3 regions of the Devosia sp. FJ2-5-3 genome follow, and region 1 is predicted to be linked to each of the others. Evidence: riboswitches for the same ligand, from Rfam matches in the RefSeq annotation. Region 1 holds a riboswitch; each other region holds the start of a gene.

Region 1 (10,492 bases):
TGCTGCGCGTTTTTCCTGCTTTGCCTCGCCATCAGATTTGTTTGCCGAGGAAAATTCGATGCCCATTACCGTTTACAGCAAGCCCGCCTGTGTCCAGTGCACTGCCACGACCCGCGCTCTCGACCGTAAGGGGATCGCTTACACGCTTGTGGACATTTCCCAGGATGCCGACGCCTATGCCCTGGTCGAAGGCCTGGGTTATCGCCAGGTGCCGGTCGTTGTCGCCGGTGAGCGGCACTGGGCCGGATTTCGCCCTGACATGATCGGCGCCTTGAGCTGATCGAGGCGGCCGGTGGGCATCCTCGTCTACTATTCAAGCACATCCGGCACTACCCATCGCTTCTTTCAAAAGCTGGGCCTTGCCGGCCTGCGCCTGCCGGTGGATGCGGCAAGTGAGCCGCCTCTGGTGAGCGAACCCTTCGTGTTGCTGTTGCCAAGCTATGGCGGCAATGGCGGCAAGGGAGCCGTGCCCAAGCCGGTCATCCGCTTCCTCAATGTGGAAGCCAATCGCAGCCTGATCCGCGGCGTCATCGCGGCGGGCAATACCAATTTCGGCGCAGATTTCTGCCGGGCCGGCACTGTCGTCGCGCAGAAATGCTCCGTGCCTCTCCTCTATCGTTTCGAACTGCTCGGAACCGATGAGGATGTCGCCACTGTCAAAGAAGGACTCGAACGGTTTTGGACGCCCTGACACTAGACCGCACCGAAGAACGCCCCGCCACCAAAGGGCACGACCAGACGCTGGATTTCCATGCGCTCAATGCCATGCTCAACCTCTATGACGATGAGGGGCACATCCAGTTCGACAAGGACAAGCAGGCGGCGCACCAGTATTTCCTGCAGCATGTGAACCAGAACACCGTGTTCTTCCACAATTTGCGAGAGAAGCTCGAATATCTCGTCGCCGAGGGCTATTACGAGCAGTCCGTGCTCGATCAGTACAGCTTCAACTTCAAGCGCGACCTGTTCGACCACGCCTATGACAAGAAGTTCCGCTTCCCGACATTCCTCGGCGCGTTCAAATACTACACCAGCTATACGCTCAAGACCTTCGACGGGAAGCGCTATCTCGAGCGTTATGAGGACCGCGTCTGCATGGTGGCGATGGCGCTGGCCCGCGGCGAGGAAAAACTCGCCCGCGATCTCGTGGACGAAATCATGGCCGGCCGTTTCCAGCCGGCGACACCGACCTTTCTCAATGCCGGCAAGCAGCAGCGCGGCGAGCTGGTGTCGTGCTTCCTGTTGCGCGTCGAAGACAATATGGAGTCGATCGGCCGCTCGATCAATTCGGCGCTGCAATTGTCCAAGCGGGGCGGCGGGGTGGCGCTGAGCCTCACCAACATCCGCGAGATGGGCGCCCCCATCAAGCAGATCGAAAACCAGTCGTCAGGCGTGCTGCCGGTCATGAAGCTGCTCGAAGACAGCTTCTCCTATGCCAATCAGCTTGGCGCGCGTCAGGGGGCCGGCGCGGTGTACCTCCACGCCCATCACCCCGATATCCTTCGCTTCCTCGACACCAAGCGCGAAAACGCCGACGAGAAGATCCGCATCAAGACGCTGTCTCTGGGCGTCGTCATCCCCGACATCACCTTCGAATTGGCCAGGGACAACGAGGATATGTACCTGTTCTCGCCCTATGACATCGAGAAGGTCTATGGCGTACCCATGACCGAGATTTCGGTGACGGAAAAATACCGGGAAATGGTCGAGGACGGCCGGATCAGGAAGAAGAAGATCAAGGCGCGCGAGTTCTTCCAGATCCTCGCCGAGATCCAGTTCGAGAGCGGCTATCCCTACATCATGTTCGAGGACAGTGTGAACAAGGCGAACCCGATCGCCGGCCGCATCAGCATGTCCAACCTCTGCTCGGAGATCCTGCAGGTCAGCGAAGCCAGCGAATTCGGCGACGACCTGAGCTACACGAAGATGGGCAAGGACATCTCGTGCAATCTCGGCTCGCTCAATATTGCCGCAGCGATGGATTCGCCGGACTTCGGCCACACGATCGAGACGGCCATTCGCGGGCTGACCGCGGTTTCGGACATGAGCGATATTGCCTCAGTGCCCTCGGTCGCGGCGGGCAATGCCGATAGCCACGCCATTGGTCTGGGCGCGATGAATTTGCACGGCTATCTCGCCCGTGAGCGTATCTTCTACGGTTCGGACGAAGGCATCGATTTCACCAACATGTATTTCTACACGGTGACCTATCACGCCATCCGCGCCTCGAACCTGATCGCCACGGAGCGGGAGCAGATTTTCAAGGGTTTTGAGAAGTCGAAATATGCCGATGGCACCTATTTCGATAAGTACACCACCCAGGAATGGAAGCCTGCCACCGAAAGGATCGCCAAGATTTTCGAGGATGCCGGCATCCACATTCCGACCCAGGAAGACTGGAAAGACCTCAAGGCCAAGGTGATGATGACCGGCCTTTACAACCAGAACCTGCAGGCGGTGCCGCCGACCGGGTCGATCTCCTATATTAACCACTCGACGTCCTCGATCCACCCGATCGTCTCCAAGATCGAGATCCGCAAGGAAGGCAAGATCGGCCGCGTCTATTACCCCGCTGCCTTCATGACCAATGACAATCTGGAATACTACCAGGACGCCTATGAGATCGGCCCGGAAAAGATCATCGACACCTATGCGGCGGCCACCCAGCATGTCGATCAGGGACTGTCGCTGACCCTCTTCTTCCGCGATACCGCGACGACCCGCGATATCAACAAGGCGCAGATCTACGCCTGGAAGAAGGGCATCAAGACCATTTATTACATCCGCCTGCGCCAGCTCGCCCTTGAGGGCACTGAAGTGCAGGGCTGTGTTTCCTGCGCGCTCTGAACAGAGGTTTCGCAATGAATATCCACGTAAAGCCTCTCAGCCGCGTTCGCGCCATCAACTGGAACCGCGTGCAGGACGACAAGGACCTTGAGGTCTGGAACCGGCTGACCAGCAATTTCTGGTTGCCCGAGAAAGTGCCTCTCTCCAACGACATTCCAAGTTGGGGAACGCTCACACCTGAAGAACAGAAGCTGACGATCCGCGTCTTCACCGGCCTCACTTTGCTCGACACCATCCAGAATGGGGTAGGCGCGATCCGACTGATGGCCGACGTCCAGACGCCGCATGAAGAAGCGGTGCTGTCTAACATCTCCTTTATGGAAGCTGTCCACGCACGCTCCTACTCGTCGATCTTCTCGACGCTGTGCCTGACGCCCGATGTCGACGATGCCTATCGCTGGTCGGAGGAAAATGAGTTCCTGCAGCGCAAAGCGCAGCTGATTATGGAGCAGTATGACGGCGCCGATCCGCTGAAGAAGAAGGTGGCCTCGGTGTTTCTCGAGAGCTTCCTGTTCTATTCCGGCTTCTACCTGCCGATGTACTGGTCGAGCCGCGCCAAGCTGACCAACACTGCCGACCTCATTCGCCTCATCATCAAGGACGAGGCCGTGCATGGCTATTATATCGGCTACAAATTCCAGCGTCAGCTGGAGCTTGTCTCGGAAGAGCGTCGCCAGGAGATCAAGGATTTTGCTTTCGATTTCCTGCTCGAACTCTACGACAACGAGGCCCGCTATACCGAGGACCTCTATGATGGCGTCGGGCTCTCCGAGGACGTGAAGCAGTTCCTTCATTACAACGCCAACAAGGCGCTGATGAATCTCGGCTACGAAGCCCTGTTCCCGCCGGAAGCCTGCAAGGTGAACGCGGCCATTCTCTCGGCGCTGTCGCCCAATGCCGACGAAAACCACGACTTCTTCTCCGGCTCTGGTTCCAGCTATGTCATCGGCAAGGCGATCGCCACCGAGGATGAAGACTGGGATTTCTGATGCCGCTCCGCATGATGGCGCTGCTCTCGCTGCTTGCGCCATCATGCTCAACATGCCATCTAACTCATGCTTCGGTTCCGCCAGATTGAGCGCGGATTAAAAGGGAACACGGTGAGGATTACCCATCAGGGGCCGATCCCGTGGCTGCCCTCGCAACTGTAAGCGGCGAGCGATCGCACATGCCACTGCCTCAGGGTGGGAAGGCTGCTATCGCGTTTGAGCCGTCAGCCAGGAGACCTGCCAAAGCGAGATACCATGAAGTCGGACGAGGTGTTCCGGTAGGGGCCAGACATGACCATGCGAACGTTTCGCAGACATCGATATGTCTTTGCGTCCCCACTTGGGGAATGCCAGCTTCGTGTCACCTGATGCCATTCTATACGTCATTTCCGCTCAGAGCCTGAGCAAACGAAAACTCGCTCAACTTCGTGCCGATACCGCATCAGCAACGACCTGCGCGTCGGCACTCATCCGTATCGACGGCGAAGGTCAGAGCCTGCCAGAGGCCATGCTGGAGCTTTGTGAGGCCGGACACCTCAAGATCCTCGTGCAACCGCTTGGCTTGCCATGGTCCGAGGCGCTTTCGGTCTGGCTCTCCGGCGCACTGTCGCATTGGCAAAAGCATGACGCTCCCGAAGGGGCGACCGTGTCGATCGGAGACGACGTCGCTGCATCTGCAGCTGGCGTGAGCGCTCTGGTCGGCATCGTCGAAGCGAGTGCCAAAAATGCTCGACCGGCGTCACAGGCCAAGCCGGCATTGGGTAAGCCTGGCTGGCAAAATCCTCCCGATTTCACACATCACTTGCTGGTGTGCACGGGGGCTCGATGTCATTTCCGCGACGCCGCTTCGCTGCTCTTGCAGTTGAAAGGCGAAATCGCGCGGCAGGGCATCTCTGACAGATGCCTCACTGCTCGCACGGGCTGTCTCTATCCGTGTAATCAGGGCCCGATGGTCGCCGTCTATCCCCGCGGAGAGTGGTACCGCCTCCATGATGCCGAGAGTGTCGCGCGTTTTGTCGGCGATGTGCTGGTGGACGGGGAAACCGTCCCCGACCTGCTGATCCATACTGCCAACTCGGTCCGCGAGACGCAGGAGCTCTCTGACGAGAATTGACATTGCGGGCTTAACAAGAGGGTCAAAGCAACTCGACCGCCGGCACGGGCTCGATCTCTGATCGCGGATGGATCGACTGGGATATGACGGTATCTGGTTCATGCCGCCAACGGCTTAAAGAGGGGAAGCCGCGCGGGAACGCGTTGCGGTGGCGGGCCGTGCTTCAGCGTTGGGACAGGTTAATCACTACTGTAACCTGGCTCCCCGCCGTCACGACGCTGCCGGGAGGTGGGGAAATGGAAATCACCTGCTCGTTGAAAAATCCCGGCCGTTCCTGGTCGAATATCATCGTTACCCGCAATCCCAGGCTCTCGGCACTGAAGATGACGGCACCCATATCGTCGCCCTGTTCGACCTCTTCCTTGGTGCTCCAGGCCGGCACGGTCACGAATTCCGCATCTGGCGCAAGCGGCGGCACCTCGAGCGTTGCGCTGGCGATCATCCCCCTTGGATCGATAGTTCTGGCCGTCATGTGGAAGGATGCACCGGCATCGCGCTCGACCCAGGCGAAATACTGATTGGAGCCGCCCCAGGAGAGCTGGAAGATCGTTGGCGCTCCCGCTAGCCCCGGTTCCGGCAGCGCGGCAGTGTCCAATACGGGGATGTCGGGCAAGCCCTGAACCAGTCGCAAGCGTCTCACGGTCGCGTCACTATCGCGTATCTCGAGCACCGTCTTGAAGGGTCCCAGCGGCGTGTTCCGCCTGGGCGCCTCCGTCCGCCAACTGACAAGTGACGCAGTGGCCACCGAAAACGCCTGGTTGCCGACAAGATCGCTTGGTGCGGCCAGCGGCGGCGGGGGCACCAGCACAGACACCATGGGCGAGGAGGACGAGCGAGCCTCCACAATGCCACGCTGGTCATCCCGCTGAGACCAGACCTGCGCCCGGTAGTAATAGGGGCTCCAGTCGGGCGCGATCGCGCCGTCAACGAACTCGGCTATCCCATCCACCGCATTCGTCGCCTGCAGAACTGGACCCATGCTGTCGATATCGGCTGCCGCCGAAACACTGCGGACGCGAAAGAGCTCGACGCGCCCGGCGCCACCCGTGGCCAACTCAACCCTAATCCTGGCCTGTTGCACGGCCCCTTCCATCAGCGACACCGACAGGGACGGCGGCTCAGGAATATCCAGACGCGGCACCGCGACGGCGGCGAATTGATCGCTCTGTGCCGGCCAGTGCGACGCCATATGATTTTCAGTTTCCGCGGTGATAGCGAAAAAGTGCATGACCCTCGACCCCCGCGGCAGGTGAACGGTCATGCGCGGCTCGGCCAGCGGCGTGGTCGTAATGCGCCGGAAGCTGGTCCGATGGTTCTGGATCTCCCGGCCGCGCAACAGGCGCAAACGCTCGGTCAGGGGCTGGGCAATATCCGGTCCGGACAGGTTCAGCGCGCTCAGCAGCGCCGTCTCCGTGGCCTCATAGACATGATATCCGGCGACGTCCTCGACCGCATGCCAATTGAGATCGAAATGGCTGATCCCCATGCTGTCCGGCAGGCTGGCCCAAAGCGGCGCCTCGACAGGGTCGATGGCCGGGGTCCCGGGTGTGCGGCTGTTGTAGAGTTCGAGCTGGCGCGGTGGGCCCGGCGGGCTGATCATCCAGTCGGCGAAACGCATGTGATGAATCTGCTTCTGGCCAAATGCCCAGGCCTGCAGGACGCGCTTGCTCTGCCCCGGTCCGAACGTCTCGACCACTGGCACGGTCCAGCTGTAGAACCGCGTTCCGGGATCGCCCGGCCGCTTGTCCTGGCCGTCGCCCCAGCTCACAGGCTTCAGCGCGTGCGACAGGGCGGCGATATCATCGCCGGCCGGCTCGGGCGTTGACGCGCCGTTGAAGTCAAGCCGGCGGCTGGCCAGTATGGTGTCCGGGTCGTCGGCCCAGCTCACGTTGACCTGCATGAAGGCCGGACTGCGATCCGACCAATCCCAGCTGAAAACCACCTGGATGGCGCCGTCATCACTTTGAGTGAACGACACCAGTTCAGGTGCGCGCGCGGTCTCCGTATCGGTCGTGTAGTCGACCTGGTTCCACAGGCTCCAGCGCCCATAAAGGTCCTGTGCGGCGACATAGTAAGTGAAGGCCGCGCCGACTGGATCGGCAAACGGCTCCTCCGGTACGATGAAGCTTTCGCGCAAGATATGGTCCTGGAACGCGGACTTGATGTCCCCCGAGGCGGCCGATGGCACATAGGAGAGCCAGCCGCGCACATCCGCCTCCCGCCGCGTCAGCAACAGCTTGCGCCAGCCGATCGTCGGTCCCACCCGACCGATAGCGTAGGCGACGGGCTGCGGCGCCTCCTCGTTAAACCAGGGGGTGGTTTCGGGGGAAATGGCCCGGTCCCAGGCAATACGCACCGAATCCATCGACGGGCCGTCGGTGACCTGCGGTCGGGTGAACCCGGAGCGGGTGACGCTCAGTCCAGCGGGCGGCGGCAGGTGCGTCGATAGCCGTGTTGGGCGAACCACGTCGGCCAGTTCCATCTCCGCGCCCGTCTGCTCGTCACGGCGCAACACCGTCACCATGTAGATGCATTCGTTGTCGTCGTTGAATCCGGTCCCGAAACCGAAGGCCAGCGCCGCCAGTGGATCGGCCGAGGCACTCATGCACATCACGCGGTAGGGATGCCACGTGCCGCTGGCGGGCCGGTCGCCCTCCAGCTCGGCGACAACGCCATTGAGCAGGAGTTTCGGCATCAACTGGCTTTGTAGATTGTCCTCGTAAGTCTCTGAATAGTTGAAATGTTTCGGCGGCGGATCGGCCTCCAGCATGGAGCGAATGCCGTTCAGAATCCGTCCCTCAACCAGGCTCTTCAGGTAAGCGTCCGGTCGTGGTTCCTCCCAGGCCGGTAGCTCGGCATCCGCCATCCAGCCCGATGGCGGTGCATTGGCGCTGAGGCGCATCAGGGCCGCGTCCCAGGGGGAGACGGGAGCGTTGACTGGCCCCTGCAGGTCCAGTGGGTAGCGGGTATTGGCCCATCTGTCGTCGACGGGCAGGCCAACAAATTCGATCGGTTCCCAGTCGAGGTCGTTGGCGGCGTCCACCTTGGTCATCGTTGGCTCGGGCTGCGGCGCCCGCCACACGGTGAATACTTGCCGGTCGAGGCCCTGGCAGGGATTGGTCATCCACCGCAATTGCGTCGCGTTGCGCTCGGCATTGCCGGCCTCCGGATCGCGCTGGCCCTCTTCCTCGCGCCAGAACAGGCGGGCCGCGCGCAGGTTGAGCCAGCCATTGGGCCCGTCATTGATGACCCTGCTCAAGATGTCGCCTCCCATGCTGGCGCACTCAGTAGCACCGGCGCGATCACATGCGTCGTTGTCGGCTCGTCGGCATCGAACACGGGGTGGCGGATGCGCCGCAGGCATAGGCTCAGCTCCTGGCCGCGGGCCTGCTCTCGCAGGAGGACCATTGTGCGAGAGCCATCGGCGCAGCGAGACAGGCCCGTCACGATCGAGCCGCCGGCCTGTTGTTCCAGTTCCAGCCAGGGCAGGCTTGAAAGGGTGCCCAATCCATTGGGTGTCACCTGGGGCACCAGCCGGCTGCGCCAATGCGGCTCTGTGGTTTCCACCAGCGCGGCTACCGGTTGGGAAGGGGTGCCGGCAGGACCTGTCCAGATCACCGTCAGCAGCGGCTTTTTCGGCCGAGCCAGGTCGCCCCAGCCGATCTCGCGTAGCATGCGTTCGAAGGCAAGGTCGCTGAGCACGGGCGGCAAGGCGGCCAATGCGGCCGTCGCCCCGCAATAGCGATGGCGGGCTGCCTTGGCGCCAATATCGTGGGCGAAAGCCTCGGCGTCGGGATAGTGCGAGGTGCTGAAATTGCGACGCAACATCGGCTCATTGGCGTCCTCGCGGGGCGGCTCGGTGTCGAGCTCGAAGACGTAATTGGTGTCCTTCTCGAAGGCCAGCTTGACCGTAACGGCCTCATGCCGCGCGCTGCGGTGGGAGAAATTGACGCATGGCTGGTCGGCCAGCACCTCTTCCAGCGCCGCCTCGAAGGGCGTCAGGGCAAGATAGGGCAGGGCGCGTGGCGGGGTCAGCAGCCCCGAAATCGCCATGTCCGCGGGGTCGAACCCGTCCGTTGCAACCGGGTGCCGGCCCGACGCTGCACGGGTACGCACCACCAATGGCCGTCCGTAACTTTGGAAGAGCTTGCGCGTTTCGGCGGTGGAAAATACCACCGTGACCGGATCCCGGTAGAACACCGCCTGTTCATCGGCCATGGGCATGGTCGCCATAACCAGAGTTTCCAGGTGTTGGGGCGGAAGCGCATCGGTGCGGAACAGGAACGTCTGATGCCTCTCCTGGGGGGCGCCCCAGACGAAGGCGCCGGACTCGTCGAGATCGGCAACCGCCACCGTGTAGGTGGTCGAAAGCCTATAATCGGCTCGGGGATGCAACAGGGCGCGGGCGCCATCGACACCCGTCAGCATGCCGTCTATCACCGCGATGGTCTCGTCGCGCCGCTGGGTGTCAAAGTTGTGGCGCTTGAATTCGGCCTCAGTCAGTACCTCGACCGCTAGCAGGCCCCAGCGCGATGCCTGCCAGTCCGGCACCTCCACGCGCCCGATCTCGATCGTTACCGCCCCGTCCAGCCCCTCTATATCGAACAGGAAGAGCGGCGCTTCCATCAACGGTCCGGCGAAACTGCCGAACCACGCGTCGAGGGCCGCCTGGGTGAGGTCCTGCCAGCCTGATTGCGCATTCTGCCAGTCGGCGGGCAGGTCGTTGATCTTGCCGATCGGCCGCCAATGCGCCGCCAGATCGATATCGTCGGCGTCCATGCGGTTGCCGTCCGTATCGCGCCGGCGCAGCACCAGACGCCCGCTTTCCCAGGGCACGACCACGAGGCCACGCACGTGACGCAGCCCGCCGGCATCCAGCCTGATGCCATCGGCCAGTCCCTCCAGCTCGATGAATTCGACCTGCGCCACCAAGCGCTCGAAGCCCGAGTCGGCCCGCTGCGGACGCGGCTGCAGCGTGGCGCCCGTCTTTGGTGCCAGCAGCAGCCGGCCGGCCAGTCCCGTGGCCGCCACAATGCGTGCCGGCAATACGTCGACCAGGCTGTCCGCCGCTCCGTGGCTGCGCCAGCACTCGGTGACCCTGAGTTCGGTCGGCGGGGGTTCGGAGCGCAGGGTGCCCGGGGGGGCCAGCATGGGCTGGCCCTGCAGCGTCCAACCGGTCGACGACGTGCGCGCCGCCTGCCCGGCAAAGGTCCACAGCACACCCGTGGGCGGGGCGACCTCGGCACAGACCTCCCCCCACCGGCGGCGAATTTGTTCGGTATGGGTCTCGCTGCGCAGGGCGGCGCTGGGCGTGGGCGTGGGCACCGCCGAGAGCAGGGCCAATTGCACCGCTTCGTCATTGCCCGGGTCGCTTAGGTTGCGGCTATCCCACCATGTCACCGTGACGTCGCCTTCCTGCAACGGGTTGGCATGTCCGGTCGCCTCGAGGCTGACACCTGTGAGCACATAGGAATACAGGCGTTCGCCGCGCTGCACGTGGCCGCCTTGAGGCAAAAGGCTGTTGATTGCGACGCCCGAAAAG
Region 2 (10,492 bases), 960 kb from region 1:
CCCGAAGAGCCGCAGATAGGCCGGATCCCGCTTGACCGTGCTGGGGGTTCCCCGGCAGCACACATGGCCATTGAGGCAGATCACAGTGTCGGTTTCCGCCATCACCACATGCAGATCATGGCTGATCATCAATATCCCCGCGCCCGTCGTGTCGCGGATTTCGCGGATCAGCTGATAGAGCGCCACTTCACCGGAAAAATCGACGCCCTGCACCGGCTCGTCCAGCACCAGCAAATCCGGCTTGCGGATCATCGCCCGGGCGAAGAGGACGCGCTGGAATTCTCCTCCCGAAAGCTCCTGCACCGCCGCCTTGCGCAGCCGCCTTGCCCCGACCGCCTCGAGCGCCGCCTCGATGGCGTCCTGGCCGAATGTCCCGGTCAGCGTCATCAGCCGCTCGACGGTCAGCGGAAGCGTCCAGTCGATGGCCAGCTTTTGCGGCACATATCCGATGGTGAGCCCGGCCTTGCGCTCGACCTTGCCCATGCTCGGCCGCAGCACACCCGTCACCATCTTGGCGGTCGTCGACTTCCCCGAGCCGTTGGGCCCGATCAGCGTCACGATCTCGCCACGCGCGATGGAAAGATCAACCCCTTCCACGAGCACGCGCCCGCCGCTGCGCACGCCGGCACCGCGGAGGGAGATCAGGGTTTCGCGCTGCGCAACTGCGTTCATCTTGCCTCGGTCGGTCTGCGTTGCCATCCGCGTCCGCGCTCCGGTGAGAGCGCAAGGGGCAGGGGGCAGCCGCCAGAATTGGTGAGGATCCAGGCAAATGCAGCACGCGCATTTTTTGCCGGAGCCTCTCTTGACGCTCGTAAATACGTTATAGCATAACACCGCGGCAAGCGTAATAACATAACATATCACATCATCCTTAAGAGGCCAGACGATGCACAAGACCGCCTTTCCCCTCGCCGCCGCCGCGATTCTGCTGCTGAGCAGCACGACATTGGCGGCTCCCAGCGTGGTCGCATCGACCAAGCCGGTCCATTCCCTCGTCGCCTCCGTCATGGGGGACGCGGGCACCCCCACCCTGCTGGTCAAAGGCTCGGCTTCTCCCCACGACTATGCCCTGCGCCCCTCCGATGCCGCCGCGCTGGAGAGTGCCGATCTTGTGTTCTGGACCGGGCCTGGCTTCGAGATGTTCCTGTCTGACGCGCTCAAGACCCTTTCCACCGGGGCCGAGATCGTGACGCTCTCTGAAACCGAGGGCCTGTCGCTCTTGCCCATGCGTGAAGGCGGAGCCTTCGAAGCGCACGCCCATGATCACGAGGCCCACGATCACAGCGATGATCATCGCCACGAGGGGGCCCACGACCATGAAGATCATGAAGATCATGATCACGCCCACGAGCACGAGCACGCCCACGAGCACCATGCTCCAGAGGGCCAAGCCGATATGCATTTCTGGCTTGATCCGGAAAATGCGGTCCTCATGGTCTCCCGCATCGAGCAAGTCCTGGTCGCAGCCGACCCCGAAAACGCTGCTGCCTACGCCGCCAATGCCGAGACGACGCGCGCCGACCTCTCAGCCCTCGAGGCCGAGATCGCTGCAATCCTCGATCCGGTAGGTACCAAACCCTTCATCGTCTTCCACGACGCCTACCAATATTTCGAGGCGCGCTTCGGCCTGAGCCTGGCCGGCACGGTCACCGTCTCACCTGAGGCCATGCCCGGCGCCAGCCGCATCGACGAATTGCGCGCCAAGGTTTCCGAACTCGGCGCCACCTGCGTCTTTGCCGAGCCAAATTTCCAGCCGGCCATCGTCAACACCATCGTCGAGGGGACTGACGCACGGGTCGGCACGCTCGACCCCGAGGCGAGCGCCCTCAGCGAAGGTCCCGGCCTCTACGCCGAGCTCCTCCGCGGCCTCGCCACCAGCATAGCCGAGTGCCTCAACTAATCAGGCCGGGGAACGGGGTCGCTACTTCAGCGGCCCCTTGAAAATGAAGAAGGCGCCAAGCGCGATCAGCCCGAACCCGATCCCGTGGTTCCACGTCAGTTTTTCGCCGAGATAGAACACCGCAAAGAGCACGAAGACCGAGAGGGAAATCACCTCCTGGATGGTCTTGAGCTCTGCCCCCGAATAGACGCCATAGCCGATCCGGTTGGCCGGCACCGCCAGCCAATATTCGAAAAACGCAATGCCCCAGCTGATCAGCACCACCACCCACAGCGTCGCGCCGGGGAATTTGAGGTGCCCATACCAGGCAAAGGTCATGAACAGATTGGACGCAATCAGCAGCCCGATCGGGGCCAGCGTGGCAATATTGAAGCCCAAGGCTTCCTCCTCAAGACGAGACAGCCTGCTTTAGCTGCGAAGTTCAATCGGCGGAAGTGGGTGCTTTCTGCTCAGCGCGCCTTGGTTGGCTGCTCGAGCGAAAAGATATCGTCGCTGACGTCGTCGATCTTCTTGCGCACCAGTGCCTGCGCGTCGTGCAGGCCGCGATTGTAGTAATAAGCGCCCATCTTGTCGGCGAAGAACTGCATCAGCATCTCGGCGGGAATGGCGCCGATCGACTGGTCGAGCTCGACACGAAAATAGTCCTGGATTTCGGCGACGATGGCCTTGGTTTCGTCGCGGTCGAATTTGATCGGCTTCATCGCAAAATCCTTCTTTTCAGCCAGCCTTTCATACGCTGAGTCGGAGATTGCGGGCCGTCTTTGCTTGCGACACAATGGCCGCATCCAGGGGGAGATTGATCATTATGCCTGTCCGCATCGGACTTTTGGCGCTGAGCGCCGTTCTCATTGCCGTCCTGCCCTCTGCCGCCAAGGACAAGGTAGAATCCGCTCCGGCCGAGCAATTCCTCTGCGAAGGCCTTTTTGGTGCCGACACCACCGAGGCGCGTCTCCGCGCGCATTTTGGCGCCGACAATGTGGTCACCGGCACCATCTATGGCCCGGAAGGCATTGAGATGCTCGGCACGACCATTTATCCCGACGACCCCGCGCGCAAGATGGAAATCCTATGGGCCGATGAGGAAAACCTCGCTTTTCCCAACAACATCGACCTTTCGCCCAGCCACATCGCTCCGGGCGGGGTTCAGGTGGGCATGAGCATAGACGACGTGGAAGCTCTCAATGGCCAGTCGTTCAAGCTGGGCGGCTTCTGGTGGGATTATGGCGGCTATGCCTGGATCGAAGCCGGCAATCTCCTTGAGCGGGATCCCCTTTGCCATGTCAGCTATCGCTTCTCGCCCGCCGATGACTATCCCGAAACCATCGACACCACTTCGGTTGCAGGTGACACCACCCTTGATTCCGACCTGCCGCTGCTCGACGAGATCGGCACGCGCGTCACCAATGTCAGCGTCGGTTATCCCTGGCCCGATCACATAGCCCTGCCTGAATATTGACCCCGCGCCCTCCAAGGGCGTACAGGTGATCCCGTGACGGTTCCCCGCGTGCAAGGGCACAAGGGGATCAAAAGGGAACACGGTGCGGCGTACCCATAAGGGACCAATTCCGTGGCTGCCCCCGCAACTGTAAGCGGTGCGCCCCCTCATTTCGCCACTGGTGCCCGCGGGCACCGGGAAGGCGAGGGGGCTTTATCCACCGCCAGCCAGGAGACCTGCCGACACACGCCGATCAATCCTGCGCACGGAGGGTGCCTGCATGACCACGACCACTGTTTCCTCTTCCCCGTCTTCTCTCTCGCTGTCCCAGCGCCTCATGGCCGGGCTTCTCGCCCTGTTCCTGGGTATGACGCTCCTGGTTGGCACCGGCTTTGCCGGCGATTATCGCCTGCACAATGGTGCTCACGACACGCGTCACGCCATGGGCTTCCCCTGCCACTAAGGCGGGCGCTACCAAGCTTCAGAGAGAAAAAATGTTCCGCAATCTGTTTTTCGCTGCGCTTGTCGCAGCGCTTTGTGCTGGCCTCGTCACGTCCGCATTCCAGGCCTGGCGCGTCACCCCGCTGATCTTTGCCGCCGAGGCGTTCGAGGGCGGCGAAGTAGATCATCATCACGAGGAAGAGGCCGGCGACGCGACCGCAGCAGCTGTTCCGGCCCATTCACACGACGAAGATGAGTGGATGCCCCAGGACGGCTTCGAGCGCACCGCCTATACTGTCCTCGCCAATTTCCTCATGGCCGCCGGCTATGCGCTGATCATCGGCGCGGTTTCGGTCGTCTTCAACCTGCCCATCACATTCGCCAATGGCGTCCTCTGGGGGCTGGGTGGCTTTGCCGCCTTTACCCTCGCGCCCGCTCTCGGCCTGCCGCCCGGCATGCCGGGCATGCCCGTTGCCGACACGCTTGCCCGTCAGCTCTGGTGGGCCGGCGCGGCCATCTCGACCGGCGCGGCGCTGGTGCTTGCGGCAAAAATCCGCGCGCCCTGGGCGCTGGCCGTCGCAGTCGCGCTGATCATCCTGCCCCATCTCATTCAGGCGCCGGTCGCGCCCGATGAGCCCACGAGCGTTCCCCCGCGCATGACGGCCGAATTCGTCTCCGCCGTCATCTTCAACGGCGCCCTGTTCTGGGTGGCCCTCGGCCTCGCCTTCGGCCGCATCAATGATTATCTCGCCGCTCGCGTCGGCGTTCGCACTGGAGCCCTCGCATGACCACCAAGATCCCCACCACTGTCATTACCGGCTTTCTCGGTGCCGGCAAGACCACGCTTGTGCGCCACATGCTGGCCCATGCCCCCAAGGGCAAGCGCATCGCGCTGATCATCAATGAGTTCGGCGATCTCGGTGTCGACAAGGATATCCTCGCCGGTTGCGGCGACGAGACCTGCCGCGAAGAGGATATGGTCGAGCTTTCCAACGGCTGCATCTGCTGCACCGTGGCCGATGAGTTCATTCCCACCATGCAGGCCCTCCTGGCCCGCCCCGACAAGTTCGATCACATCATCATCGAAACCTCGGGCCTCGCTCTGCCGCAGCCGCTGATCCGCGCCTTCAACTGGCCCGAGATCAAGGCCCAGGTCACCATTGATGGCGTCGTCACCGTCGCCGACGCGGCCGCGCTTGCCGAGGGCCGTTTCGCCTCCGACGAAGCCGCCGTCGATGCCCAGCGCCGCCAGGACGAAATGCTCGATCACGAAACCCCGCTGGGCGAACTCTTCGAAGATCAGCTCTCGGCCGCCGACATGATCATCATCAACAAGACTGATCTTGTTGATCCCGCAATGCTCGAAAAGGTGGAAGCCAATATCCGCGCCGAGCTGCGCCCCGGCGTCGGTATCGTCCGCGCCGCCAATGGCCATGTCGACATCACCGCGCTGCTCGGCATGGGCATGGGCTCGGAAGACGACATCGCCAACCGCCCCAGCCATCACGAGCTTGAGCACGGCGGGGAGACCCACGAGCACGACGATTTCGACAGCTTCTCGATCCACCTGCCCGCCATCGAGGGCAAGGACCAGCTGCTCGCCATCATCGCCGACACGATCAAGGCCCACGATGTGCTGCGCCTCAAAGGCTTTGCCGCTGTTCCCGGCGCCGCCGCGCGTCTGGCCATCCAGGCCGTCGGCCCCCGCGTTACGGCCTATTTCGACCGCCCGTGGAAGGCTGACGAAACCCGCCAGACCAGCCTCGTCGTCATCGGCGAAAGCCCGCTCGATCGCGCCGCGATCACCCAGAGCCTCCAGCGCGCCGCCGCTCTCGCGGCCTAGTCACGGACGCTCATGTTCATCGTCTCCCTCCCCCTAGTGGGGAGGGATCAAGGGTGGGGGTCTTTGGGACTTTCACCAAACCTGCAGTCTACGCGCTCGGTTGAAGGACCAAAAAATGACCGAAATCACCCGTGATTCCAACGGCAACGAGCTCAATGATGGCGATGCGGTCACCCTCATCAAGGATCTCAAAGTCAAGGGCACCTCTGTCGTTCTCAAGCGCGGCACATTGGTCAAGAACATCCGCCTCACCGGCGACACCGCCGAAATCGAGTGCAATGCCGAAAAGGTAAAGGGACTGGTCCTGCGCACCGAGTTCCTCAAGAAGGCCTGATGCACCTCCTCTCCGCCCAGGCCGGCGCCATCCAGCAGGAAGGCGAGGCCATCGACCTCGCCCAGCGCCCCGGCGCGCTGATCTTCGCCAGCGCTGCCGACAGCGAGTTGGCCATGCTCGCCGCCGCCGCCGACCGGGCAGGGGAAGACCAACTCCGCCTCGCCAACACGCTGCGCCTCGCCAATAATCTCTCCGTCGACATGTGGCTGGACAAGACAGTCGCCCATGCCCGCCTCGTCGTCCTCCGCCTCATCGGCGGCGTCGCCTATTTCCAATATGGCGTCGACGAAATCACCGCCCTCTGCGCCAACCGCAAAATCCCGCTCGTCCTCCTGCCGGGCGATGCCAATCCCGACCCCATTCTGCAGTCCCGCTCGACCATTCCCCCCGACGACTGGCTGGCCCTCCACCACCTCTTCGTCGCCGGCGGCCCCGACAATTCCGACGCAATCCTTGCGGCGCTTTCGTTTCTGTCGGAGCAGCCTCGATCTCACTCCCTCCCCCTCGAGGGGAGGGTTGGGGTGGGGGGCGGTGCTGACACAGGGCTGGCGGCGCCGCAACCCTTCCCCCGCTTCGGCCTCTGGCACCCCAAAACCGGCATGACCGACGAAGTGGGCCTGCGCTCCATCCACGTCCACCGGCCGCACTCCCTCCCCCCCGCGGGGAGGGCTGGGGTGGGGGGCGTTCTCGCGGAGCACATCGGCCCGAGTTACACCCCCATCCTTTTCTACCGCGCCGCCCTCGAAGGTGCCGGCACCGCCACGCTCGAAGCCCTGATCGCCGAGCTTGAAGCCCAGGGTCTCGCCCCCGTGCCGCTACTGGTCTCCTCACTCAAGGAAGCCGCCTGCGTCCGCTTCGTCCAGAATGCTCTGGCTGCCTTTCCGCCGTCCGTCATCCTCAACCTCACCGCCTTCGCGTTGGGCATCGCTGATCTCGACGACAAATCAAACCCCTTCGCCGGCACCGATGCCCCTGTCATCCAGCTCATCCAGTCCGGCCGCTCCGAGGCGCAATGGCAGGCCGATAATCTCGGCCTCTCGTCAAAGGACATGGCGATGTATCTCGTCATGCCCGAAGTCGATGGCCGCATCGGTGGCTTGCTCGTCGGCCATAAGGCCGACGCTGTCTGGCACGAGCGCACCCAGTGCCCGCTTACCGCCTACGCCCCTGATCATTCGGGCATCGCCCGCGCCGTCACCCTCGCGAAAAACTGGGCCATCCTCCGCGCCACCAGCCGCGAAAACCGCCGCATCGCCATCGTCCTCGCCAACTACCCCATCCGCGACGGGCGCCTCGCCAACGGCGTCGGCTACGACGCCCCCGAAAGCACCGTGCGTATGCTCGCCGAACTCGAGCGCGCCGGCTACGATCTCTCGGCTCCGTCCCCTTCTCCCCTCGAGGGAGAAGGTGCCCGAAGGGTCACCGAATTCGCATCCGAATTCGGTTGGGATGAGGGGGCCTTCCCCTCCACCTCAGCCGACCTCATAAATCTCCTCCAGTCCGGCCCCACCAACGCCAGTCCCCAGCGCGGCACTTCCGCCGCCATCCTCCCGCTCGCGCGCTATGCCGAACTCTTCGCCGCGCTCCCCGAAGAAACCCGCGAGGCCGTCACCACCCGTTGGGGCGATCCCGCGACCGATCCCTTCATTCGCGAAAATGCCTTCCATCTTCCGGCGCACCGTTTCGGCAATATCGTGCTCCTGCTCCAGCCTGCGCGCGGCTACCAGCTCGACGAGACCGAGAGCTATCACGATCCGGCGCTGGTCCCGCCCCACGCCTATATCGCCGCCTATCTTTGGCTCCGCCACGAATTCGGCGCCCATGCCCTGGTGCACAATGGCAAACATGGCACGCTCGAATGGCTGCCCGGCAAGGCCACGGCGCTCGACGCCGATTGCTATCCCGACGCGCTCTGGGGCCAGCTGCCCCATCTTTATCCCTTCATCGTCAACGATCCCGGCGAGGGCACCCAGGCCAAGCGCCGCACCGGTGCGGTCATCATCGACCACCTCGTACCCCCGCTCACCCGCGCCGAAACCTATGGTCCCTTAAAAGACCTCGAAGCGCTGCTCGATGAATATTACGCCGCCTCCGGCATGGATCGCCGCCGTCTGGCCGATCTCAAAAGCCGCATTCTCGACTTCACCCGCGACAGCCGCCTCGACACCGATATCGGACTGCCCGAGGACGAGACCGAGGCCCTGATCAAGATCGACAACTTCCTCTGCGACCTCAAGGAAGCCCAGATCCGCGATGGCCTGCACATCTTTGGCCAGTCGCCAGCGGGCGATCTCCAGCGCGATCTCGCCGTCGCCCTTGCCCGCATTCCCCGCGGCGAAAGCCCCTCCGAAAACTCCCTCATCCGCGCCCTCGCCGACGACCTCAAACTCGGCGTCGATCCACTGACGGCTGAACTCGGTGCGCCCTGGACGGGCCCCCAGCTGCCTCCACGAACACCGCTCGGCACCTCCCCCCTTGAGGAGGAGGCTGGGAGGGGGGTAAATCCCCGCACCATCGGTGACATCCTCGAGTACCTCGAAGCCCTCGCCGCCGAGCTCATTACCGGCACCCGAACCTGTCCCCCCGAGTGGACCGCCACCAACGCCGTCCTCGACACGGTGAAAACTCTCATCCTGCCGCGACTTGCCGCATCCGGCCCCTCTGAAATGGCCGCTTTCCTCGCCGGCCTCGACGGCAAATTCATCGCCCCCGGTCCCTCCGGCGCACCGTCCCGTGGCCGGCTCGATGTCCTGCCCACCGGGCGCAATTTCTATTCCGTCGATGCCCGCGCCGTCCCCACGCCGAGCGCCTGGGAACTCGGCCGGAAATCCGCCGAAAGCCTCGTGCTCCGCCACCTCCAGGATCACGGGCATTATCTCAAATCCGTTGCCCTCTCCGTCTGGGGCACGGCCAATATGCGCACCGGCGGCGACGATATCGCCCAGGCCCTCGCGCTCATCGGCGCCAAACCCACCTGGGACCCCGGTTCCCTCCGCGTCTCCGGCTATGAAATCGTGCCGCTGGCCAAGCTCGGCCGCCCGCGCGTCGATGTCACCCTGCGCATTTCCGGCTTCTTCCGCGACGCCTTCCCGGCCCAGATCGCCCTGTTCGATCGTGCCATCCGCGCCGTCGGGGCGCTTGATGAGCCCGAAGAAGATAACCCCATCGCCGCTCGCATGCGCGCCGAAGCCCTTGGCCTCATGGCGGCTGGCAAGACCGAAGCCGAGGCCTCCCTCGAAGCCGGCGCCCGCATTTTCGGTTCAAAGCCGGGCACCTATGGCGCCGGTCTCGGCCAACTCATCGACAATGGCAAATGGTCCGAGAAGGCCGATCTCGCCGACCAGTTCCTGCGCTGGGGCCAATACGCCTATGGCGCAAAGGCCGACGGCATTGCCCTCCACGACCGCTTCGCCGCCCGCCTCGGCCAGATCGACGCCGTCCTCCACAATCAGGACAATCGCGAGCACGATCTGCTCGACAGTGACAATTACTACCAGTTCGAGGGTGGCCTCTCCGCCGCCGCCGAAACCCTCTCCGGCCACAAACCGGCGGCTTATCACAACGACCATTCCCGCCCCGAAACCCCAAAGATCCGGACGCTGGAACAGGAAATCTCCCATGTCATGCGCTCGCGCGTCGTCAATCCCAAATGGATTGCCGGCATGCAGCGCCATGGCTATCGCGGCGCCTTCGAAATCATCGCCACAGTCGATTTCATGTTCGCCTACGCCGCCACCACCGGCGCGGTGAAAACCCACCATTTCGATCTGGCCTTCGAAGCCTTCGTCGAAAACGACGCCATCCGTGACTGGTTGAAATCGGTCAATCGCTATGGCTATGACGAGCTCATCGAAAAATTCCGGGACGCCCGCCAGCGCGGTCTCTGGTCGCCCCGTTCCAACTCCGTCTATGCTTTCCTCGAGGGGGAGGCATGAACAACACCATCATCTATCTCATCGGCCACTACGGGGTCGGCAAGCTGACGATCGCGAGGCAGATCTGCGCGCTTACCAATGCGCGCCTCTTCGACAATCACCTCGCCAACAACATCGTCTTCTCGCTGATCCGGGAGGATGGATCGACCCCGATCCCCGACAGCGCCTGGGATATCATCATGACCATCCGCCGCGAGGCGCTACGGGCCATGACCGAGATCGCCCGGCCCGAAGCCAGCTTCGTGCTCACCAATGCGCTGATGGAAGACGATCCGCTCGACCACGAGGCTTTTGCCGAGGTGGTTGAAGTGTCGCGAAAACGCGGCGCCACCTTCGCCCCCGTCATCCTCACTGCGTCTGACGCGGCTCACGACGAACGCATTCCCAGCCCCGAGCGTGAGGATCGTCTCAAGATGACCGATGCCGCCGGCGCGGCCCTCGTGCGCCAGCGTCGTCCCCTGTTGCGGATCGACCACCCGAACCGGTTCGATCTCGACACCACCATTCTGCCGCCCGAGCGCGCGGCCCAATTGATCATCGAACACGCGGAGCGCCTTCAGTGACCGAAAAGCCCCTCAAGAAAACCGATCTTATGTCCGAGGCC
Region 3 (10,492 bases), 640 kb from region 1:
CGCTGGTCATTACATAGGCCAGCAGGAAGAAGACGATCGCCGCCAATGCGAGGGGCAGGGCGCGCCAGGAGAGCAGGACCGCCCGCCAGTCCACCGGGGGCAGGGCCTGGCGTTGCGAGCGGAAGAGTTCGGCGGGGCGGATGGTCTGCGCCTGGAGGAGAGGCAGATAGGCAAAGGAAAGCGCGATGATCACCCCGGCGCTCGCGGCAACCAGCAAAGCGCGCGCGTCGAGGGTCGGCGCAAGGGCGATGCCGACGGCATCGCCAATGGTGGGCAGGATCACCAGGGCAATAGCCCCGCCCGTGGCAACGCCAATGCCGACACCCACGGCGCTCAGCGCCATGACCTGCACGAAGAAATGGGTGAAGACGCGCCCCGTCGTCGCTCCAAGGCTCCGCAGCACGGCGATCACGCCGGAGCGCTCGCCCACATAGGCGTTCATGCCGCTCCACACGCTGACGCCGCCGATCAGCAGCGAGCCCAGCCCGACAATGAGCAGGAAGCGCATGAAGAGATCGTAATAGCGAACCATCTCGCCAAGCCCCTCGCGGGACGTGCGAATTGTCCAGACGCTACCGGCCAGCTCTTCGGTCAGTCTCTCTTTCGCATCCTCGGCCGACATGCCGTCGAGAAGGATCTTGTAGCGGAACCACGTGCCCAGGCCGGGCAGGGGGGACGTCCGATCCGAAACGGTGGCAAAGCCTTCCGTCGTGATCAGCGCCGGCAGGCCCAGCCGGAAACCCCGAACCTGATCGTCTGGAATGCCGTCGAGGGGACCGCGCACCACAAAGGCAGTGCCGCCGAGCTCGAAAATATCGCCGACACCGATCCCCAATTGGTCGAGCATGAGCGGCGCCACCAGCGCCCCATGTCCATCCTCGGTTTCGGCCAGGAATTCCGTGATATCGGTTCCCGCAGGCATTTGGGGGCTTCTGACCTGCCCCAGCAGCGGATAGCCCGGTCCGACGACGCTCAGATCGACGAAGGCGTCATTCTCGCCCGCTTGTGCCCGCAGATTGGTGTCGACGGTCTCGACTATTGTTCCATATCCGGAAAAGAGCACCCGGTCCGCGTCGGTCGCGGCGCGATCGGCCCGCGACAGCTCAATATCGCCGCCCATCAATTGCGCAGCCTCGCGCAGGATGGCTTTGTCGATGACGGCGCCGACAGAGCTGACACCCGCAATCAGCGCCGTGCCAACAGCGAGCGTCACCACCAGCAGCACGAAGCGGCGGAGATCGCCGCGCATGTCGAGTAAGCCGATGCGCAGCTTGGGCCAGATATTACCCATCAACTGGCCACCAGGTTTTCGCTGAGTTCGCCCTGGCTCATGGTCAGCATGCGGTCGGCGCGGGCGGCCAGCTGCGGATCATGGGTAATCATGACCAGTGCCGTTCCGAGGTCTCTGGTGATGCTGAACATGAGATCGGCAATCGCCTTGCCGGTCTTCTGGTCCAGATTGCCTGTCGGTTCGTCCGCCAGCAGCAGCGGCGGTTCGGCCACGATGGCCCGCGCGAGACCCACTCTCTGCTGCTCACCACCCGATAGTGCCGTCGGACGATGGTCGAGCCGACCGCCCAGACCCACCGCATCAAGCGCCTTGGCCGCGCGTTCCCGCACCTGTGCCATGCTCAGCTCAGGTCGTGCGATTTCGAGGGCAAGCCCCACATTGTCGAGCGCCGTCAGTGAGGGGATCAGGTGAAAGCTCTGGAACACGATCCCCAGCGTTTTGCGGCGGAACCGGGCCAGATCGTCCTCGCCCAGCTTGCCGAGGTCATGCCTGTTGACCTCGATGCGTCCGCCGGTGGCCTGCTCGAGCCCGGCCAGCAACATCAGGAGCGAGGTCTTGCCGCTGCCCGATGGGCCCACAATGGCAACCACCTCGGAGGGGGCAACCTCGAGCGAAACCTTGCGCAATATGTTGAGGGGCCGCCCGGCGACATCCAGGGTATAGTCGACTTGGTCTGCCAAAATCAGTGGCGATCGAGCCTCGCGCACGTCACCCATCCCTTCAAAACAGTGGTTTTCCCAACGCCGCCGTCGAGTCCTGCCATGCTGGCACGTCTGACAAAGTTATGAAGTCTGTTTCCTTCGCCAAGGCTGGATAATCACCGATTATTTTGTAATTCGGGGGTATCGTTGCGTGTAATCGCTGCTATGCCACTAGTCTGTTGGGTGGGATGTGCCCGTTTGTGCGGCTTGGGAGGTAGACTTTGAAGTTCGCTTTGAGAAAAATGATTCTGGTTACGCTGCTGGCATTCGCGCCTCAGGTAGTGACCGCGCCTGCGCAGGCTGGTGAGGTCGAACTGGCGCTGCTCAGCAATTATATCGGCCAGTGGCGCGGCGAGGGAGCTCTGGTCGGCGGCGACAAGCCGGAAGCGTTCCGGTGCCGCCTCAACGTCGCCAAGGGCAATCAGCAGCGCATCAACTACACCGGGCGCTGCACCCTGGTGGACACCACGCTCTCGATCAGCGGCACGATCGCCTATAACGATTCCACCCGCCGCTATGAGGCCGCGATGAGCTCCAATGCGGGCTTTACCGGCATGGCGATCGGCCAGAATCGCGGCAAGTCGATCAGCTTCGACCTCAGCGAAAACCAGCGCGACCGTGGCGGCAGCGATGTCCGCATCGGGTCCAACATCGTGCTGGCCGACAACAACATAGTGGTCAATTTCGAGGTCGAGTTTAACAATTCCGGCGACGTCCTCACCGCCAAGGTGCCCTTCGCCCGCTAGACCTCAATTGGGCCATTGCCTGAGCGCCGCGAGGACATGGAACACTGTCCTCGCCATGATTTTCAGGTCGAACCCGATCGAAAACCGCTGCAGATAGACGAGGTCGTGATCAAGGCGCGCCTCGGCTTCCTGCTGCGTCCTGACCGGTCCATTGAGGCCATTGCACTGCGCCCATCCCGTCAACCCCGGCACCATCTCGGTGCGACGGTCATAGAGCGGAACCAGGCTGCCATAGTCCTGCCCGTCGACAATCATGTGTGGCACATGCGGGCGCGGGCCGACCAGCGACATGTCTCCGCGCAGGATATTGACCAGCTGCGGCAATTCATCCAGCCGACTTGCCCTCATGAAACTGCCCAGCGGTAGAAGCCTGGCATCCTCTCGCCCGAATATTGTGCGGCCGGTGGGGTCGTTATATTGAGCGCGGACAGTTCTGAATTTGTAGATGACAAAGAATTTTCCGTGGAGGCCCAGGCGCTCCTGGCGGAATATTGGCTGGCCGCCGTCAACCGCACTGATCCAGAGGACCGCAAGAACAAGCACTGGACTGAAAACGATCAGTCCCAGGACTGCGCCGGCCACATCGACGATCCTCTTGAGAAAAAGTGTGCGGTGGCGTGTGTGCCCCGTTGCTCGCGATGGATTAGGAGTGGCGCGCGGATCTGTCGAGAGTTGGGAGGTGTCCTGTGCCCTTCCCAGTGCCGATCCACCGACGCCGAGCCTGTGGCTCGACGCATCCAAGGGTGTACTCGCGCTCATAACTCGCCCCGGGCCCAATGTGATTAACACTTAGTTAACCACTTGTTCTGGGCCCCCGCCAGAGCTTTCAGACTATATTTATTTCGTCCCGGCAGTCGTTCTGACCGAAAATATGGGTCAGTACTTGTGTCTTAGTCGCAATGAGGGTGGTGTGTTTATGGGGATTTTGTTCCTCCCATGTAACGCGCCGCAGAAAAATATCATGACAATCAGGCATGTAGCTGCTGCGCCTGATTTTTCTTGTCCAATTGGATTTCATAATATTAAATGCATGAGGAACGTCGTGTCGGGGTTCTCATGGATGATCACGAAATTGATCTTCGCTATTTTGTAGCACTGCTCAAAAGACAAGCGCGCATCATCGCTCTGTCACTGTGCATGTGCTTGCTGGCCGGCCTGTTTGTTGGCCTCTCCTCTCCGCCGGAATATTCGGCCACGGCGCTGATCAGGGTCGATCCCGTTCAGAACGAATTGCTTCTGATCGAGGCGCCGCGCACGAACACCATCGCCATGGACAACCCCCGAATTGCCAGCGAGGTGGAGATCATGCGGTCCGCGCCCACATTCGTCAGGGTTATCGAAAGCGGCAAGCTCGACCTCGGCACGGTTTTCACCGAGCGGCCGGGAATAGCCGATCAGGTTCTCGCCTTCATTGGCTGGGGCCAACCGGAAGGCGCGGGCGAGGACAAACGCCAGTCAGATCACCTGCTGCGATTGCAGGAAGCGGTCGACATTCAGAGACGGGGCGAAACCTACATCATCGCCGTCACTGCGAAGGCCGAAACTCCTGAGGGCGCCGCACTGCTCGCCAACACTATCGTTGAGGCCTATATCGAACTCCAAAAGGAAACCAAGACGGCCACCCTTGTTGCCGCGGTCGAAACCTTGTCGCCCCAGGTTGCCAGCGCGTCTGCCGCGCTTGTGGCCCGGCGCGAGGCGATCAGTGCGTTTCTCGACGAAAACCTCTCACTCTTCGCCGCCCTGCCTGGCAATGAAGCATTGTCCGATCAGGTCAGCGTGCATGGGCAATCAGTGAATGCCGCCCGCGATCTGCGCGCCAGGATTACACGGGCGTCGCTGGAACTCGAGCAGTGGGATCTGGCGGGGCTGGCCCAAACCCTTGGCTCTGAAGTCACCGATGCCCTGGTTCGAGAGCGCAATGAATTGCTGTCCCGCGCCGCGCTGGTCCCGTTGGCCGGCGCGCAGTCTTTCGCGCTGGAGCAGGAGTTGAGCAATCTCAAGAGCCATAGTGAGGATGCCGTACGCTACGAGATTTCGCTGTTGCGGGTCCAGCTCCTGGCGCTCGAGGCGCAAATTGCGGCATTGCGCGATCAGATGTTGAAAAATCTGGACGAAGAGGCGCTCCCACAGGACGTCCAGACGCGCCTCCAGCAAATGCAGCGCTATAGCGATCTGTCGCATCGGCAATATGATCAATTGCTCGCCCGCCTCGAGGAATTGCGTCTCCAGGTCGACCTTCAGCAGGCCGATAGCCGTGTCGTCGCGGCGGCAACCCTGCCGCTCCATTCGTCCTCACGTGGCCTCCCGTTCATTATGTCCCTTGCCGCCCTTCTCGGTACCGGCCTCGGCGTGGGCGCGGCGATGTTCCGTGAAAACTATGTTGGCGGCGTCGTATCCCAGGAGCAGTTGGCGTTTTTGACTGGGAAAGAGGTGGAAACGTCCATTCCGGCGATAAGTCGATCCCGTTCCCGCAACGAGCTGGCCACATCGAGCTTGGCCGATGCGGTCATCAACACGCCTCTTTCCAGCTTTGCCGAAAGCATGCGGCGGCTCAGGCTGGGTGTCGATTTGCGTCTTCCGGCCCGAAATCCTGGGCGCGGTGGGGGCAGGGGAAGGGTCATCCTCGTCAGCTCTGCCGTGGCCGGGGAGGGCAAGACAACCACCGCCCTCGGTCTCGCGCGCACCTATGGCCTGTCCGGCCAGCGAGTGTTGCTGATCGATGGCGATCTGCGCCGCCCATCCCTGTTCATCCATTTGAATGCTGCCCCTGTGGCCGGGCTCGTCGATTATCTGACAGGCAAGCTGGCGCCCGAACGTTTTCCATCGGCAATCAAGACCGATCCGCTCAGCTCCGTGTCGGCGGTCGTCAATACCCAACCCAGTTCGGGGCCGACCGAACATCTTATCGTTGCTGAGGGTTTCCGCAGCTTGGTCTCGGCGGCGCGGGACACATTCGATGTCATCATCATCGACACACCGCCACTGACCGAGGTGGTGGACGGGGCCTATTTGATGCAGTGCGCAGACGCGGCCATCCTGCTCACGCGCTATGCCTCGACGCGCCAGCGCGACGTGCTGCGCGCACTCAGCGTGCTTGAAAATGCCCGGCCAGACATGCCGCCCGTTCTTCTCGCCATGACGCAGCATCCCGAAAGATCGGTCGTCATCAACGATCGCTACGTTTCACATTACGTCATTGTGCAATGATCCGACGGCGAGCTTTGCGCTACGCCATTGATCGGTCAGCGGCGTGCCTTTGTGCTTGACGGAGTGCACGCTGATCAATAGTTCCTCAACTGTCGTAGGTTCCCCCGCGGTGAATAGCCAACGGGGATTAAAAGGGAACACGGTGCGACGTATCCATCAGGACGCAATACCGTGGCTGCCCCCGCAACTGTAGACGGCGAGTTCTTCCGAATAAGCCACTGACCCTTGGGTCGGGAAGGTCGGAAGCGCGTTGACCCGTGAGCCAGGAGACCTGCCATCGACGCTCCTTTCAACCCGGCCGGGGTGTGCCGCGGGGAATGATGATGGCGCTTGAAGTCTATTTGAAAAAGCTCGACCTGATTCTGCCCGCATTGCGTCCCGCATATGCGGAGCAAGACGATGAGCCACGCCGCCTTTAACGCGCGACTGGAGCAATTTGGCCAGTTTCGCCGGCCTGTCCGCCCGGCAGCCTTGCACGTCGAAGGCCTCTGCTGGGGCCCCAAGGGGCATGGCGGTCTTGTCACCGACATCTCTTTCGAGCTCGCCCCCGGACGGATGCTGGCGATTGTCGGGCCCAATGGGGCCGGAAAATCCTCGCTCCTGCGCTGCCTCTACCGCTATCACCGCCCCACCTCCGGTTTGGTGCGGCTCGATGGTGAGGATATCTGGTCCATTCCGCCCCGCGATTATGCACGGCGCATAGCAACCGTGCTGCAGGAGCCGGCGGTCGATTTCGGTCTCTCCGTCGCCGAGATCGTCGAACTCGGTCTCACCCCTCATCTCGGGCGCTTTGCCAGGCCCGATTTCAGTCGGGTTGTCGACGCGCTGGCGCTGATGGGCCTCTCCGATTTTGCCTCCCGCGATTTCGCGACGCTTTCGGGCGGCGAAAAACAGCGGGTGATGATTGCCCGCGCCCTGTTGCAGGACCCGGATCTGCTCATCCTCGACGAACCGACCAATCACCTCGACATCCGCCATCAGCTCGAAGTGCTCGAGCTCTTGTCGCGGCTTGGTATCACCGTCGTCGTCTCCCTCCACGATCTCGCACTGGCCTCGTCCCATGCCGACACCGTTCTGGTGCTCGATCACGGTCGCCAGGTGCAATTGGGCGCGCCGACCGAGGCGCTGACCCCTCAATCGGTCAACCAGACCTTCGCGGTGGGTGTGGCTATCGACACCCATCCGGTGACCGGCCGCCCCCGATTTTCCTTCCACCTCGACGATGACAACGAGAACACATGATGAAACGCGCCTCCACCCTCATTGCACCGCTTCTGCTCGCCGCCACTGCGGCATCGGTCGCGGCCCATCCCGTCACCGTGACCAGCTGCGATCGCGAGGTCACCTTCGATGCCCCGCCATCGCGGGCCATTTCCAACGACGTCAATCTCACCGAGATGATGCTGGCCCTGGGGCTGTCCGATCGCATGGTCGGCTATACCGGCGTGTCCGAATGGAAGACGCTGGACGAGACCCTGCGTGCCAATGTCGATCAATTGCCGGAACTCTCCCCCGACTATCCGACGCGTGAAGTGCTGCTCGGCGCCGACGCCGACTTCTACTTCGCCGGCTGGAATTACGGGATGCGCGTTGGCGGCGAAGTCACGCCCCAATCGCTCGCCTCGTTCGGCATCGCCGTCTACGAGCTTACCGAGAGCTGCATCCACGTCATGAAGCGGCCCAAATCCTCTATCGAGGACATGTATGCCGATCTGCTCAATCTCGGCCTGATCTTTGGCGTCGAGGACAAGGCCGAAGCTTTGGTCGAGGGCTATCGCCAGGAATTGGCCGATTTCAGCGCCAATCTGTCCCATGGCGAGGCGCCTGGCGTCTTTATCTACGACTCCGGCGAGAACAAGCCCTTTACGGCTGGCCGCTACGCCATGCCCACCGCCCTGGTCGAGGCAGCCGGGGGCGTCAACATCATGGACGACGTGGAATCGAGCTGGGTCGAAATCGGCTGGGAAGCCGTCATTGAGCGCAATCCGGAGATCGTGGTCATCGTCAATTATGGCGAAGTGTCAGCGGATCAGAAGATCGCCTTCATGAAGGACAATCCCGCCTTCAAGGATATTCCGGCCGTCCGCAACGATCGTTTCGTTGTCCTTGAATATGTCGAGGCCACGCCGGGACCGCGCAATATCGCGGCCATAAAGCGGCTTGCCGCCGAATTCAACGCCAACTGAGAGAAGGGCCGGTCCCAGGCGGCCGGCCCGCTTCGTCATGTCCCATCACCATCTCGTCGCCGGCCCCCGGCATGCCATATTGCACCAGCTTCCGCTCATCCTGGCGGCGCTGGCTTTCCTGCTGGTCGCAACCATGGTGGCCGCGGTCAGCCTCGGCTCGGTGGCCATTCCGCCCGAGACGGTGTGGGGCGTTATTGCCAACCATCTCTTCCCGGGCAGCGTCGAGGTTACCTGGTCGGGTGGCCGGGACAATATTGTCTGGGAAGTGCGCCTGCCGCGCGTGATCCTCGGCGCGACCATCGGTGCCAGCCTGGCTCTCGTCGGTGCGGCGCTGCAGGCCATCACCCGCAATCAACTGGCCGATCCGCACCTTCTGGGCATTTCCTCCGGAGCAGCGCTGGGTGCCGTTATCGTCCTGCTGCACACCGGCATGTTCCTGGGCCTGGCCACCGTGCCGCTCTTCGCCTTCGGCGGGGCGCTCCTCACCACGGCCCTCGTGGTCTTCGTTGCCAATTTTTCCGACGCCACCGATGCCAGCCGCCTGGTGTTGACCGGCGTTGCCATTTCTTTCGTCGTCACCTCGCTCGGAAGCCTGGGCATATTCTTGGGGGATCCGCGGGCGGCCCACACCGTCATCTTCTGGATGCTGGGTGGATTGGGCCTCTCCCAATGGGCCCAGCTGCCATACCCGCTTTTAGCATTGCTGTGCTGCGGATGTTACCTTCTGGCTAACGCCAGGCACCTCAATGCTATGACTTTGGGCGATGAGTCGGCGACCACGCTCGGCATTCCGGTCCGCCGTTTTCGCATGGTCGTCTTCGTCGTCTGCGCCCTTCTTACCGGCGCCGCCGTTGCTTTCGCTGGCGTCATCTCCTTCGTTGGCCTCATGATTCCGCACATCGTGCGGCTGGTCGTCGGTGGCGATTATCGCCGGGTGCTTCCACTCTCGGCCCTTGTCGGCGCAATCTTCCTCGTCCTCGCCGACATCGCCGCCCGCACCATCATTCCGCCTCAGGACATCCCCATCGGCGTCATCACCGGCCTTGTCGGCGGCGTGTTCTTCGTCGCCCTGACCCGAAAACGCAAACCCCGCTAACGGTTTGCGATAGTTACCCCCGCCACCGCCCCGCAGGCTAAAATGTGGGGCGGTTGAATAGTCCTGCTCCACGCCAATGGGCGAAAATTCTATCCGCCCAACGCCTGGAGGCGGCGACCCTCATTACAGTTTGACAGCACGAAAAAACTGCTTCTATATCCTTCCAACAATAATCCTATAGGATACACGGGAGGATATCGGATATGGTGGAGGCGGCCTCACGCGACGTTGCGGCATCGAAGGCGACTGAGATCAGTCGCATCGATCTGCGTCTCTTTAGCTACCCGATGGATGGGGTAGGGCCCGGAGGCATCGACCTTCCGGGGGCCAAGGGGAGCCGAGCACGCCTCGCGGTCCGCATTGAAACCAAGGACGGTGCCGTTGGCGCCTATGTGGGCGGACAGGCCAATTCTCTCGCCCAGGCCGCCACCTGCGCTAAGGCCGTGATTGGCAAGGATTGTTTTGCCAGGGAGCAGGCCTACGAAGACATCCGCCGCCACCTTCGCAAGGAAGACCGGATGGGCGCTGGTGTCATCGATTGCGCGTTGTGGGATCTGGCGGGCCAGCGGCTCGGAGTATCGGTGGCCCAATTGCTCGGCGGCGCGCGCCGTTCGGTCAAGGCCTATGCATCCACCTGGTTCGGTGGCGATGGCGGTGGCCTGGCGACACCCGAAGCCTACGCTGACTTTGCCGAAGAATGCTACGCGATGGGGTATCGCGCCTTCAAGATGCACGGCTGGTCGGATGGCGGCATCGAGAAGGATATCGGCGCCGTTCTCGCCCTGGGCAGACGCGTTGGTGGCCGCATGGCGCTGATGCACGATAGCGCCTGCAGCTTCAAGACTTTCGCCGATGCCCTGGCGGTCGGTCGAGCCTGCGACGAGGCGGGTTTCTACTGGTACGAAGACCCGTACAGCGATGGCGGGCTCTCGGCCCATGCTCATCGCCGACTGCGCGAGCTGATCAAGACGCCGATCCTCCTGGGCGAACATGTCCGAGGGCTGGAATCCCTGGCGACACTGGTTCTGGCCGATGGCACCGATTTCGTGCGCGCCGATCCCGATTTCGACATGGGCATTACCGGCACGATGAAGATCGCCCATTTCGCCGAGGCCTTGGGGCTCGACGTGGAGCTGCACGCGCCTGGCCCAGCGCATCGGCACTGCATGGCGGCGATCCGCAACACCAATTTCTACGAGCTTTCAATGGTGGGGCCGTCGCGCGGCAATTTCAACGCGCCGGTCTATACCTGCGGCTATTCCGAC

Evidence for each region. Region 1 has a riboswitch for cobalamin ahead of N0P34_RS11970 ((2Fe-2S) ferredoxin domain-containing protein). Riboswitches for the same ligand answer to the same signal wherever they lie in the genome.
Region 2: linked by a shared signal. The riboswitch ahead of N0P34_RS16525 (CbtB-domain containing protein) and the one ahead of N0P34_RS11970 ((2Fe-2S) ferredoxin domain-containing protein) in region 1 are both predicted to bind cobalamin.
Region 3: linked by a shared signal. The riboswitch ahead of N0P34_RS14980 (ABC transporter ATP-binding protein) and the one ahead of N0P34_RS11970 ((2Fe-2S) ferredoxin domain-containing protein) in region 1 are both predicted to bind cobalamin.

The regions. Positions count from the first base shown of each region.
Region 1 is NZ_CP104007.1:2,468,631-2,479,122, reverse strand. Features, by position in the region: gene nrdH (glutaredoxin-like protein NrdH) at 59-280, shown strand; gene nrdI (class Ib ribonucleoside-diphosphate reductase assembly flavoprotein NrdI) at 293-691, shown strand; gene nrdE (class 1b ribonucleoside-diphosphate reductase subunit alpha) at 688-2,847, shown strand; gene nrdF (class 1b ribonucleoside-diphosphate reductase subunit beta) at 2,862-3,836, shown strand; cobalamin riboswitch at 3,892-4,096, shown strand; gene N0P34_RS11970 ((2Fe-2S) ferredoxin domain-containing protein) at 4,195-4,950, shown strand; gene N0P34_RS11965 (PASTA domain-containing protein) at 5,114-8,209, opposite strand; gene N0P34_RS11960 (hypothetical protein) at 8,206-10,492, opposite strand, start outside.
Region 2 is NZ_CP104007.1:3,425,543-3,436,034, reverse strand. Features, by position in the region: gene N0P34_RS16550 (metal ABC transporter ATP-binding protein) at 1-672, opposite strand, end outside; gene N0P34_RS16545 (zinc ABC transporter substrate-binding protein) at 887-1,900, shown strand; gene N0P34_RS16540 (DMT family protein) at 1,922-2,278, opposite strand; gene N0P34_RS16535 (DUF2164 domain-containing protein) at 2,350-2,601, opposite strand; gene N0P34_RS16530 (hypothetical protein) at 2,706-3,356, shown strand; cobalamin riboswitch at 3,377-3,594, shown strand; gene N0P34_RS16525 (CbtB-domain containing protein) at 3,616-3,798, shown strand; gene N0P34_RS16520 (CbtA family protein) at 3,830-4,564, shown strand; gene cobW (cobalamin biosynthesis protein CobW) at 4,561-5,619, shown strand; gene N0P34_RS16510 (alkylphosphonate utilization protein) at 5,735-5,953, shown strand; gene cobN (cobaltochelatase subunit CobN) at 5,953-9,888, shown strand; gene N0P34_RS16500 (hypothetical protein) at 9,885-10,451, shown strand; gene cobO (cob(I)yrinic acid a,c-diamide adenosyltransferase) at 10,481-10,492, shown strand, end outside.
Region 3 is NZ_CP104007.1:3,104,872-3,115,363, reverse strand. Features, by position in the region: gene N0P34_RS15005 (FtsX-like permease family protein) at 1-1,291, opposite strand, end outside; gene N0P34_RS15000 (ABC transporter ATP-binding protein) at 1,291-1,971, opposite strand; gene N0P34_RS14995 (heme-binding beta-barrel domain-containing protein) at 2,235-2,738, shown strand; gene N0P34_RS14990 (sugar transferase) at 2,742-3,497, opposite strand; gene N0P34_RS14985 (polysaccharide biosynthesis tyrosine autokinase) at 3,795-5,945, shown strand; cobalamin riboswitch at 6,025-6,239, shown strand; gene N0P34_RS14980 (ABC transporter ATP-binding protein) at 6,345-7,187, shown strand; gene N0P34_RS14975 (ABC transporter substrate-binding protein) at 7,187-8,131, shown strand; gene N0P34_RS14970 (iron ABC transporter permease) at 8,169-9,227, shown strand; gene N0P34_RS14965 (enolase C-terminal domain-like protein) at 9,431-10,492, shown strand, end outside.